Regions from separate parts of the Exiguobacterium sp. R-17 genome, predicted to be linked through region 2. Evidence: riboswitches for the same ligand, from Rfam matches in the RefSeq annotation. Region 2 holds a riboswitch; the other holds the start of a gene.
What was found. Region 2 has a riboswitch for S-adenosylmethionine ahead of ACN9MT_RS14080 (methionine ABC transporter ATP-binding protein). Riboswitches for the same ligand answer to the same signal wherever they lie in the genome.
Positions count from the first base shown of each region.

Region 1 (5,506 bases), 240 kb from region 2:
AGAGCAAGACGAGAAACGCGATGACCATGATTGTCGCAACACCCATGAATGGGGCGCGCCATGTGATCGAACCGAGTGTTCCGCCTAATAGCGGTCCAATCGAAATCCCAAGACCAACGGCTGCTTCATACAAAATGATGGCTTTTGCTGTTCCGCCTGACGACAGCGAAACGATCGCAGCCAGTGCGGTTGCAACGAACAAAGCGTTCCCAAGTCCCCATCCACCGCGTAACGCGACGAGCGTCCAAATGCTGTCTGCTTGTGAAGCAAAACCAGCAACAGTTGCGATGACGGCAATCCCGAGCATTAATGTTCCTTTTTGACCAATCCGTGATGAGATCGCGCCTGTAATTAACATCGCGAATGCCATGACGGCGTTATAACTTGTAAATAAGAGCGTTACTTCACTTTTGGACGCTTCTAAATTCTCGGCAATCGTCGGTAAGACCGGATTGACGAGTCCCATTCCCATGAATGCTGTAATACTGGCGAAAAAGACTGCCCAAACAGCAACCGGTTGATGGAATAATCCATGTTTGCTTTCCGCTAATACCGTTTCCGGCTCAAGCGTCGTTGTTTTTTCAGCAAGTGCCATAGTGTCCCTTCTTTCTATTGAATGTATTATATGAACTGTTTAAACGAATGGCGGATGACGTCGCCTCGACTAATGATCCCAACAAGACGTCCTGCCTTAAGGATTGGAAGCTTTTTGATCCGTTTTGAACCGAGCGTTGCTGCAATCTCTTCCATTTCTGTATCAGCGTCTGCTGTTACAACCTTCCGGCGTGCAAGTTCCATGACAGGTCGATTCAAGATATGACGAATTCGATCTTCATAATCTTCTTCGTCTCCTTTGATGACATCTACATATAAGAATGTATCGACGATGATGTCCTTGTGTTTTCCGATCGCGCGCATGATATCTCCGTCACTGATATAACCGACGACCTCTTGCTCGGCATTGATGACGGGTACGCCGCTAATACCAGATTGAATGAATCGTTCGATGACCGTACGAATCAGATCTGTATCGTTTACCGTAATGACCTCTTGTTTCATCGATTCATAAGCTTTCATCTGAATTCTCCTTTGTCGTTCGTTTCTCATCTACGAAAGTTGTATGATACAATTAAAAGAACAAAAATGATTGTATAATACAACTACAACTCTGTCAAGCCTCCTGCTTTTCGCATTGACAGCTTATCCACATTGGGTAATCATGAGGGACAGAGAGACTTTTTTGAAAGGGGAGATACCCGATGTCTCAACAATCACTCGAAACCATTGAACTCGAGTTAGCGATCCTGATCCGGCGCTTAACGACGGCGACGGCAGACAATCGTAATTTGGACCGTGCTTCTTATCTCTTACTGCGACAATTAGCGGATTCCGGCAACGTCGGTGTTAAAACACTTGCCCGTGAACTTCAGCTCGATGTCTCGACCGTCAGTCGCCAAGCAGCGGCACTCGATCAAAAGCAACTCGTTGAAAAAGTAAAAGATCCGACAGATGGGCGAGCCTTCTTCTATCATATTACAGATAAAGGACAACAAGAACTCACCATCTACCGAACCGCACGTCTCGCGAGCATCGAACGTCTACTGACAGACTGGCCAGCGGATGATGCAGAAGATTTCGGACGCCTATTGCAACAATTCAATCGCGCCTTGCGCGAACGGTAATGGAATCACACCATTAAAAAAACAGACGCGAAATCGATTGATTTCGTGTCCGTTTTTTCGTCATCATTCATCACGTATGAGAAACCTGGCAAACCGAACGAATTTGCGCGATATGTTCCGGTGAAGTTCTACAACAACCGCCAATCAATCGTGCTCCAGCTTCATACCATGTCTTTGCGATGGCTTGGAACGACGTGCACTGATTCGTACCCGACCACGTCTTTGCGACCGGATCATAGACTTCACCGGAGTTCGGATAGACGATGATTGGAACACTCGTCAACGTCTTAACGTGACGGATGAAGTCGGTCGCGTAGGATGCCGGAAAACAATTTGCACCGATTGCTGCAAGTTGCGGATGCTGTCCGATTGTCTCGATGCATATCGCAAGCGGTGTTCCCTCACTGATGTGCGTCGCATCTTGAAGCGAGAACGTCAGCCAAGCAGATACTTCCGGGAACGCTTCGAGAATCCCGAACAACACGACAGCTTCCTCAAGCGACGGAATCGTCTCGAATGCCAGCAGATCAGCCCCCGCTTCAATCAATGCTTCGATGCGCGGTCTGTGGAAGGCTTCTAGCACATCTGCTGACACACCATAATGACCGCGATACTCAGAACCATCTGCTAAGTAGGCACCATAAGGACCAACTGATCCCGCGATCAATGCGGCACTCTTTCCGCTACGCGTCCGTGCATCTTGCGCTAAGGTAACCGTTTGTCGAATTAACGCTTGTGCTTCCTCGGTCGTGATGTGACGTTGCTTGAATCCTTCGATACTTGCTTGATAGCTTGAGGTGATCGCAACATCGGCGCCCACTTCAAAGTAATCGTGATGGACACGCTCAATCTGTTCCGGTGCTTCAATTAAGAGGCGTGCCGACCAGAGTGGATCGTTCAGGTCGAATCCCTTTTGTTCGAGTTCGGTCGCAAGGGCACCATCTAAAATAAGAAAAGGAACTTCCTGTAATCGTTGGTCAACTGGATTTTTGATTCGGGACATCTTCAACACTCCGTTTCTGAGAAGAATTCGTGAACGCATGAACGACATAACAGATCACGATGAATGGGATACCGCAATACAAGGCGACTCGTTGCGTCGGATCAAATCCGATACCAATCAGGGAAATCAAACAGACGACGAAAGCGGCGATCGGTACCAATGGAAAGAGTGGTGTACGATAGACCAATTCGTCGACCGTATGCCCTTCGCGGAGGAATTGTTTCCGGAAGCGATACTGCGCAACGCTGATACTCATCCAGACGACGACGACAGCAAGGCCGGAAATCGAGACGAGCGCAATATAGACACTTCCTGCTGCATAGATGCTAGACAGCAAAGCAAGTCCTCCGCCAAGCATGCTGAACAATACAGCTCGAAGTGGAACCCCACTTGGCGTCACCTGGGCGAAGAAGCGCGGAATCATGCGTTCGTTCGCAAGCGACCAAAGCATCCGGGAGGCAGCGTAAAGCCCAGAGTTCGCTGCCGACAAGATCGCTGTCAGAATGACGAAGTTCATCACGTCTGCCGCATACGGAATTCCGATTCGTTCGAACACCGCAACGAACGGACTTTCGAGCACGCCCTTCCCTTCCGTTGGCAATAAGACGGCTAATACGATGATCGTACCGACGAAAAAGAGGACGAGTCGCAAAATCGTTGTTCGGATCGCAAGCGGAATCGTCCGCTTCGGATCGACCGCTTCACCCGCTGCGACGCCGATCAATTCCGTTCCTGAGTAAGCAAAGTTCACAGCAAGCATCGTCATGAAGATCGCAAATGCCCCATTTGGAAACAATCCTCCTTCCGTTAAGGAAGAAAAGAATGGTGCTGGGCTACCATCTTGTAATGGGATGAAGCCAACGATGGCTCCCGCACCAAGTAAAATGAAAGCAATGATCGTTACGACCTTAATGGCGGAGAACCAAAACTCGACTTCAGCAAATATGCGGACCTTCAAGACGTTGATACCAAGGATCATCGCAGCGAATAATGCACTGAACACCCAGACTGGAATCGACGGGAACCAACGTTGCATTAAAATGCCTGCTGCCGTGAATTCTGAACCAAGGGCGACCGTCCACGTCAGCCAGTAGAGCCAGGCCACCGTATAACCGGTACCGGGTCCGATATACTTCGTTGCGTACTTATGGAATGATCCGGTTTCCGGCATGTGCACAGCGAGTTCACCGAGACTTAACATGACTAAGTAGACGACGACGGCTCCGATCAAATACGACAAAATCGTTCCGACACGTCCCGCTTGTTCCAACGTATAACCTGTACTTAAAAATAATCCTGTTCCAATGACGCCTCCTAACGACAGCATGATCAGATGACGTGATTCCATCTTGCGTCGAAAAGCTCCGCTCGTTTTCATGAATCCATTTCCTCCTCGTTCCACCTATTTCAAACAAAAAACGCATCCTCACGGATGCGTCGGTCGACAATTCGGAAATCTTATCGATCGGGTGCAGCACCCGCAGGAATTAGCACAGTATCTTTCGACCTGTTGCTGAGGTTTCATAGGGCCAGTCCCTCCACCTCTCTGGATAAGTATGTAATTGTTCCTAACCCTATCAAGCCTTTTCCGAATTGTCAACACAATTCAGAATACTCCTACCAAAAAACATTCCGCATCGTAATGATCCGGAATGTTAGAACACTTTATTTTTTTGCGAATAGATCCGCTGTCTTTAAGGCTGCACGAACCGCTTTTCGGTTCAATGTCCCTTGCTGGTGCTTCATTTTCTTCGTTTGGGCAGCCAGTTGTGCTTTGAGCGCCGCAATTTCCTGATCTTTTTGAGTCGTCGTTGTTTGTTTCTGCAATGCTTTGATTTTCTTATCTTTTTCAGCTAATTGCGCTTTTGCCTGTTTTTGCGCATCTGCGATTTTTTTATCTTTTTCGGCTAATTTCTCTTTTGCCTTTATTTGTGTATCTGCGATTTTTTTCTCTTGTTCTGGGAAGAACCGTTCGAAACGGGCGACTGCTTCTTCGAGACTCACGCCAGAAATCGGTTGAACCGGTGGAAGTAGTTCCGCTTGCGCCATTTGACGGTCAAACGGCACATTCTCAGGATAATTCGTCTCTTGGTAAATGTGTTCAAGATCATTCACGTTCAAGAAGTCAACGAAGTTGTCGAAGTTACGTGCTTGAACACGTACTGGACTTTGGAAATCAGCATTGGCTACGACGTCGGATAATTGTGTATCCGCTTTGATGTCGTTCGCCCAAATATGCGTCAACTGATGATAATCCGTTAGTTCGCGCATCCGTGCATCCTTTGGAATGAGGATACTCGGCGTACCCGCAAGCGTTGCTGTGATATTTCCATGCAAGCGCGCACCAAAACTGAGGTCTGCCTGCCCGATGAAATCGAACCATGTTTGTGCGTTCAAGAAGAAACGAACACGATCGTTCATGTAAGCAGGATCCGACATCTTCACCGGATAGTTCGTCACGGACAAATCTGCGATCGGATGCGTTCCTGTATACGTCAATTTCAGTTCCTTCATCCATTGGGGAATGAAGTAATGATTCGGATACTCTTCCATTCCGCGTGTAATGAAATCAAGAACATTTTGTGGTGCTAAACGTGACGAGTTGACCGTAATCATCGACTCGGGCGTAATGTTCGTTTCACGAATATGTAAGTCGCGACCAAACGCGTACATCGAAGGACATCCGATGACACGATGATCAATGCCTTCGCGAAAACCAAGACGCGTCAAGTATTTCGACGTGATTTCCCCACGAAGACCAAGCATGCTTGAGCGCTCAAGTACAGCGCTGACGAATGCTTTGACATCTTCATCGAACGGG
Region 1 is NZ_CP184372.1:2,936,667-2,942,172, forward strand. Features, by position in the region: gene ACN9MT_RS15390 (MFS transporter) at 1-595, opposite strand, end outside; gene ACN9MT_RS15395 (CBS domain-containing protein) at 622-1,077, opposite strand; gene ACN9MT_RS15400 (MarR family winged helix-turn-helix transcriptional regulator) at 1,260-1,682, shown strand; gene mmuM (homocysteine S-methyltransferase) at 1,753-2,685, opposite strand; gene ACN9MT_RS15410 (amino acid permease) at 2,660-4,063, opposite strand; SAM riboswitch class I at 4,141-4,242, opposite strand; gene ACN9MT_RS15415 (polysaccharide pyruvyl transferase family protein) at 4,351-5,506, opposite strand, start outside.
Region 1: linked by a shared signal. The riboswitch ahead of ACN9MT_RS15410 (amino acid permease) and the one ahead of ACN9MT_RS14080 (methionine ABC transporter ATP-binding protein) in region 2 are both predicted to bind S-adenosylmethionine.

Region 2 (5,506 bases):
CGATGCAGCGACGTCCGGTAAGACGCGTGGCGTTTGTCCCGCGACGATCGGAACGATTTTCAGTTTCTTCGGATTTTCAACGATCTTATCGACCGATCCATTGCCGTCAAAGTCGTCCGGTAATTTGATCAAACCTGCTTCTTGTAGTAACAAGAAGGCACGTCCCATGTTCGTCGCTTCGTTCGGAACAGCGATTTTGCCACCGACTGGAATATCTTTGACGTCCTTATATTTATCTGAGTAAATGCCCATCGGTGCAATGACGGTCGTCGCAATCGGCGACAGCTTCAACTTATGTTCCTTCTTGAAGGCGTTGAAGTAGGAAATCGTCTGGAAGGCATTGGCGTCGATCTCACCCTCAGCCAGTGCCATGTTCGGCTGGACATAATCGGAGAACTTGACGAGCTCGATTTTGATGCCCTCCTTTTCCGCTTTTTTCGCGACGTAATCCCACACTTGAGTGTCTGAACCACTGACCCCTAGCTTGATCGTCTTTTCTCCTTCTCCTGATGCTGAGCACCCGGCAAATAAAATCGTCGTTAATGTTGCTCCAATCGCTACTGCTTTTTTCATGGCTGAATCGCTCCCTTGATTAATGTCTTCTGATTTTTCGTGCGACGATGTTGCCTGTCGTCTGTAAGCCTTGGACTAAGATAACGAGAATCCCGACCGTGATGATCATGACTTTCGTGTCGAACCGTTGATAACCGTACGTAATTGCTAAGTCACCCAAACCGCCACCACCGATGGCGCCTGCCATCGCCGACGCCCCGATCAAGCCGACTGTTGCAATCGTTAAATTAAGGATTAGTGAACCGAGTGCTTCCGGTAAGAGGAAGCGGAAAATCGTTTGAAACGGTGTCGCCCCCATCGCTTCTGCTGCCTCAAGGACGCCTTTATCGACTTCAAGTAACGAGCTCTCGATCAGACGCGCCATGTACGGTGCGGCGTAAAAGACGAGCGGGACGATTGCGGCTTCGGTTCCGATCGACGTCTGGACGATCAACCGTGTCAACGGGATGATCGCAACAAGTAAGATGATGAACGGAATTGAACGGAAGATATTGACGATACTGTTGAAGAATGTGAACAGCGGGACGTTCTCGAGCAATGCCCCTTTCCGGGTGACGACGAGCAGGATGCCGAGTGGTAAACCGATCAAAGTCGAAAATAATAACGACACTGACACCATCGTCATCGTCTGCAAAAATGCTGTCCAGATATCACTGTAGTTAACTAGCATCAGCAAGCACCTCCTCGACGGTCACCTGTGCCTGATCGATGTACTGTAAGGCCCGTTTTACTTCGATCGTTTCACCGATCAGTTCAACAAGTAATGTACCGAACGGTGTTTCCTGTAACTCCGTGATGCTACCGTGCAGGATGTTGACATCGACGTCGAAGCGTTTTGCGACTTGCGACAAGAGTGGTTGTCCGGTGTGGTGTCCGAGAAAATGAATCTTATAGATCGGATGCGCATTCCGTGACTCGATCAACTGACGAATTGATGCCGGAATTTCATCATGCATGACGGAGCGGACGAAGTTTTTCGCTGTCTCGGTCTGCGGATTCGAAAAGACATCAAAGACTGTTCCTGACTCGATCAGCTTCCCAGCTTCGATGACGGCGACCCGGTCACAAATCTCACGGATGACGCCCATCTCATGGGTGATCAAGAGAATGGTGATCCCGTATTCCGCATTGATGCGTTTTAATAACTGGAGAATATGATGTGTCGTCTGAGGATCGAGTGCTGACGTCGCTTCGTCACATAAGAGGACGGATGGTTGCGTCGCTAGTGCCCGGGCGATGCCGACACGTTGCTTTTGTCCGCCGGATAATTGATCCGGATAATGATCCGCCTTGTCTGCGAGATCGACGAATTCGAGTAACTCCGTCACCCGGCGACGAATCTCGTCTTTCTTGACACCTGCGAGAACGAGTGGTTTCGCAACGTTCGTAAAGACCGTGTTTGCATTCAATAGATTGAAGTGTTGAAAGATCATCCCGATCCGCTGTTTCGCTTGGCGTAATTTTTTTGGTGATAGTTTTGTTAAATCTTCCCCGTCGACCGTCACTGTTCCTGACGTCGGTCGTTCTAATAGGTTGACGCAGCGGAGCAATGAACTTTTCCCAGCACCGCTAAAGCCGATGACACCGAAGATTTCGCCTTTTTCGATCGTCAGGTCGACACCGTCGAGTGCTGCGATCGTCTGATCCTTCGTGATGTACGTTTTTTTGACTTGATGAAATGCAATCATTCCGTTTTCCCCCTTCATTCAACAAAAAAGGTCCCTTCTTGAGAAACAAGAAGAGACCTGGATCCGCACAGTGGCAGAATCCACTCCACTCATCTCTCAGACATCTGTCTGATGGAATTGGCACAGTGCTCATAATGAGTCTGTTGCCGAGGTTTCGTAGGGCCAGTCCCTCCACCTCTCTGGATAAGTATTGCGGTATGAAATTCGTATGTGTGTTGTTGCGTTGTTGCTTATGTCGTAAAACTAATTTTTACATTACGGGTCGAACCTTTAAAAGTCAACCAACTTTGCAAAAATAATCCATTTGTCGCATATCGATTGAGTCATAAGTTATGAGTTAGCTGAAAGAACAAATCACGATTCGTCCAGAACGATTTGACAAGGCATTTTCGGTCGTGCTACCATCGTTTCAATGATTAATCCGACAATTCCAATATGATATTTATCAAGAGTGAACGAGAGACCTGGCTCTATGACTTCACGGCAACCTGCAATCTGTAAGGTGCTCCGACCAGCAAAGCGCGGCTTTGGATGATACGGTGAAAAACTCGTGGGCGTCCAAGCAGTGACGTTGACGAGTTTTTTTTCACGAATGGAGGAAAAATAGTAATGATGAACTATCCTGTATTGACTGGTGCTGAAGCATTTTATCTTCAAGGTGGACCGATCGGCATTTTAATCTGTCATGGTTTTAATGCGACCCCGCAAAGTGTTCGGGACGTCGGTGAGGCATTTGCTGCTAAAGGATTCACTGTCTATGCTCCACGTTTGCGTGGTCACGGGACGAACGTCCGTGAGTTCGAACAATCGACTGCTCGATGTTGGAAGCAGAGCCTGCAAGACGGCTATGCACGTTTACAAGAAACATGCGATCAAGTCTTCGTCATCGGTCAATCGATGGGCGCGACGCTCGCACTATCGCTCGCCGCTGACGGGATTCCATTTTCAGGCATCATTACGATCAATGCCGCTCTCTCCGTTCCGTCTTATGAAGCATTGTCGTTTGAAGATGGTCCACAGTACTTACCAGAAGGGGCACCGGATATCAAACGGTCTGCTTTCGAAATCATCTATGACCTCGTTCCGAGTCGTTGTGCATTCGAACTCGTCCGCTTGATGGATGAGACGAAAGGACGCCTTGGATCGATCCTTCTACCGACATTGATTCTTTACTCGGCAACCGATCACGTCGTTCCGCCGTCGAGCTCGGATTACCTGCATCAGCATATCGGGACGAATGATAAACGAATCTACTGTCTCCTCAACTCGTACCACGTCGCGACCCTCGATCATGATCAGGATTTAATCGTGCGTGAGACGATTCGTTTCATCGAACGCTCGAGTCGTTTCTCACAGGAAACGGGATAATAAAAAAACAGCTATTCGTCTTCACTTAGAAGCGAACAGCTGTTACATCAAAGGACGACCATCATCGGTTCGTCTTTTTTGTTTATCCTTTTTGGTGCTGCATCGTTTGGAGCGGCTTCGGCTTTCCTGGCACTTCATGGCAGTGGCGGCACCGTGGCTCATACGATTCTGAAGCGCCGACTAAAATGATCGGATCATCATAGTTCGCTGGTTTTCCATCAATCAAACGTTGTGTCCGGGAAGCCGGATCGCCACATGAGAGACAGATCGCCTGAAGTTTCGTCACAAATTCTGCGCGCGCCAGTAATTCCGGCATCTTGCCAAATGGCTCTGCCCGGAAATCCTGATCGAGTCCTGCACAAATGACGCGTTTTCCGTCTTGCGCAAGTGCTTCGATGACTTGAACGATCTCATCATCAAAGAATTGAACTTCATCAATTCCGACAATTTGTGTTTCTTCCGCTACTGCTGCATAGAGATCACGACTCGTCGCCATTGGAATCGCCACGACGGAATTTCCGATGTGAGAGACGACATGCTCTTCATGGTACCGGTCATCGATTGCCGGCTTGAATACTTGAACGGGCAGTTTGCCGTACTGTGCCCGTCTGACACGACGAATCAACTCTTCCGATTTCCCGGAAAACATACTGCCACAAATTACTTCGATCCAGCCGTACTGATTTATTACATGCATCATCGTCCGACACCGTCCTCTAAAAATAGTCACTTTAACGAGTATAGCTCGAAACGGTATTGAGAAAAAGGGTTGACTTCCGGAAATCAAAATTCATTTTTTCTTTACCTAGAATTTTTGTCCTTTCATTCCAACCTTCATCCATTTCCTGTACACTAAAGAAGAAGATTCTCGCGAAAGAAGGTGTCCCCGATTCATCATCTCTTACATGACATTCTGCACCAATATGGCGCCCTTGGTCTTTCCGTCCTTCTCGCAGGTGGTATCGTGGGATTGCCGGTTCCTGATGAGACCTTGCTCGTCCTGTCCGGTTTTTGGATGCATCAAGGCAATCTACCGCTGTTCGGTACGATTCTTGCCGCTTACGCTGGCAGTTGCATTGGAATGACGATTAGCTACGTGCTGGGCTTAAAACTCGGCATGCCCCTGTTGCATCGCGTCGGACCAAAGATGCGCATCTCAGAAAAACACATTCTCTCCGCTGAAGCCGGATTTCGTCGTTACGGCAAATCGGTCTTGATCATCGGTTACTACATACCTGGTCTTCGCCAACTCTCTGCCTTTTTTGCAGGTGTTTCAAAAATGCCGTTTCGCATTTTTGCGAGTTACGCGTATACAGGTGCTTTGATTTGGGTCAGTGTGTTCTTGGGCGCCGGCTACTTTGTTGGTCGTCATATCTCGTTCCATAAAGTCGTCGACTACATCTTGGCACATCCAGATGCTATGCCGTACTTGATCGGGATCGTCGGCGGGATTGCTTTCTCGTTCGTCTTAAAGACGTACCTTACGTACCGTTCGCAATTTAGCCTATACAAAAACAGCCTGCTTCCGTAATGGAGGCAGGCTGTTTTTTAAGAACCGGCAAGTAATTACTTGCGGCCGTATTTTTTGTTGAAGCGATCGACACGACCATCTGCCGCGTTGAACTTTTGACGACCTGTGTAGAATGGGTGCGAGTCTGAAGACACATCCACACGGATGAGTGGGTACTCGTTACCATCTTCCCAAGTGATCGTTTCGTTCGAAGAACGAGTAGAACCGCTTAAGAATTTGTACTCAGTCGTTGAATCCATAAATACTACTTTGTTGTAGTTAGGGTGAATTCCTTGTTTCATGGTTGATTTCTCTCCTTCCGCCCTGGTCCATTTGCTGAGCCAGAGTAAGTTACCTTCCTATACTA
Region 2 is NZ_CP184372.1:2,692,956-2,698,461, forward strand. Features, by position in the region: gene ACN9MT_RS14070 (MetQ/NlpA family ABC transporter substrate-binding protein) at 1-573, opposite strand, end outside; gene ACN9MT_RS14075 (methionine ABC transporter permease) at 593-1,243, opposite strand; gene ACN9MT_RS14080 (methionine ABC transporter ATP-binding protein) at 1,233-2,261, opposite strand; SAM riboswitch class I at 2,348-2,451, opposite strand; SAM riboswitch class I at 2,701-2,802, shown strand; gene ACN9MT_RS14085 (alpha/beta hydrolase) at 2,871-3,629, shown strand; gene ACN9MT_RS14090 (thymidine kinase) at 3,712-4,326, opposite strand; gene ACN9MT_RS14095 (DedA family protein) at 4,510-5,160, shown strand; gene ACN9MT_RS14100 (type B 50S ribosomal protein L31) at 5,196-5,441, opposite strand.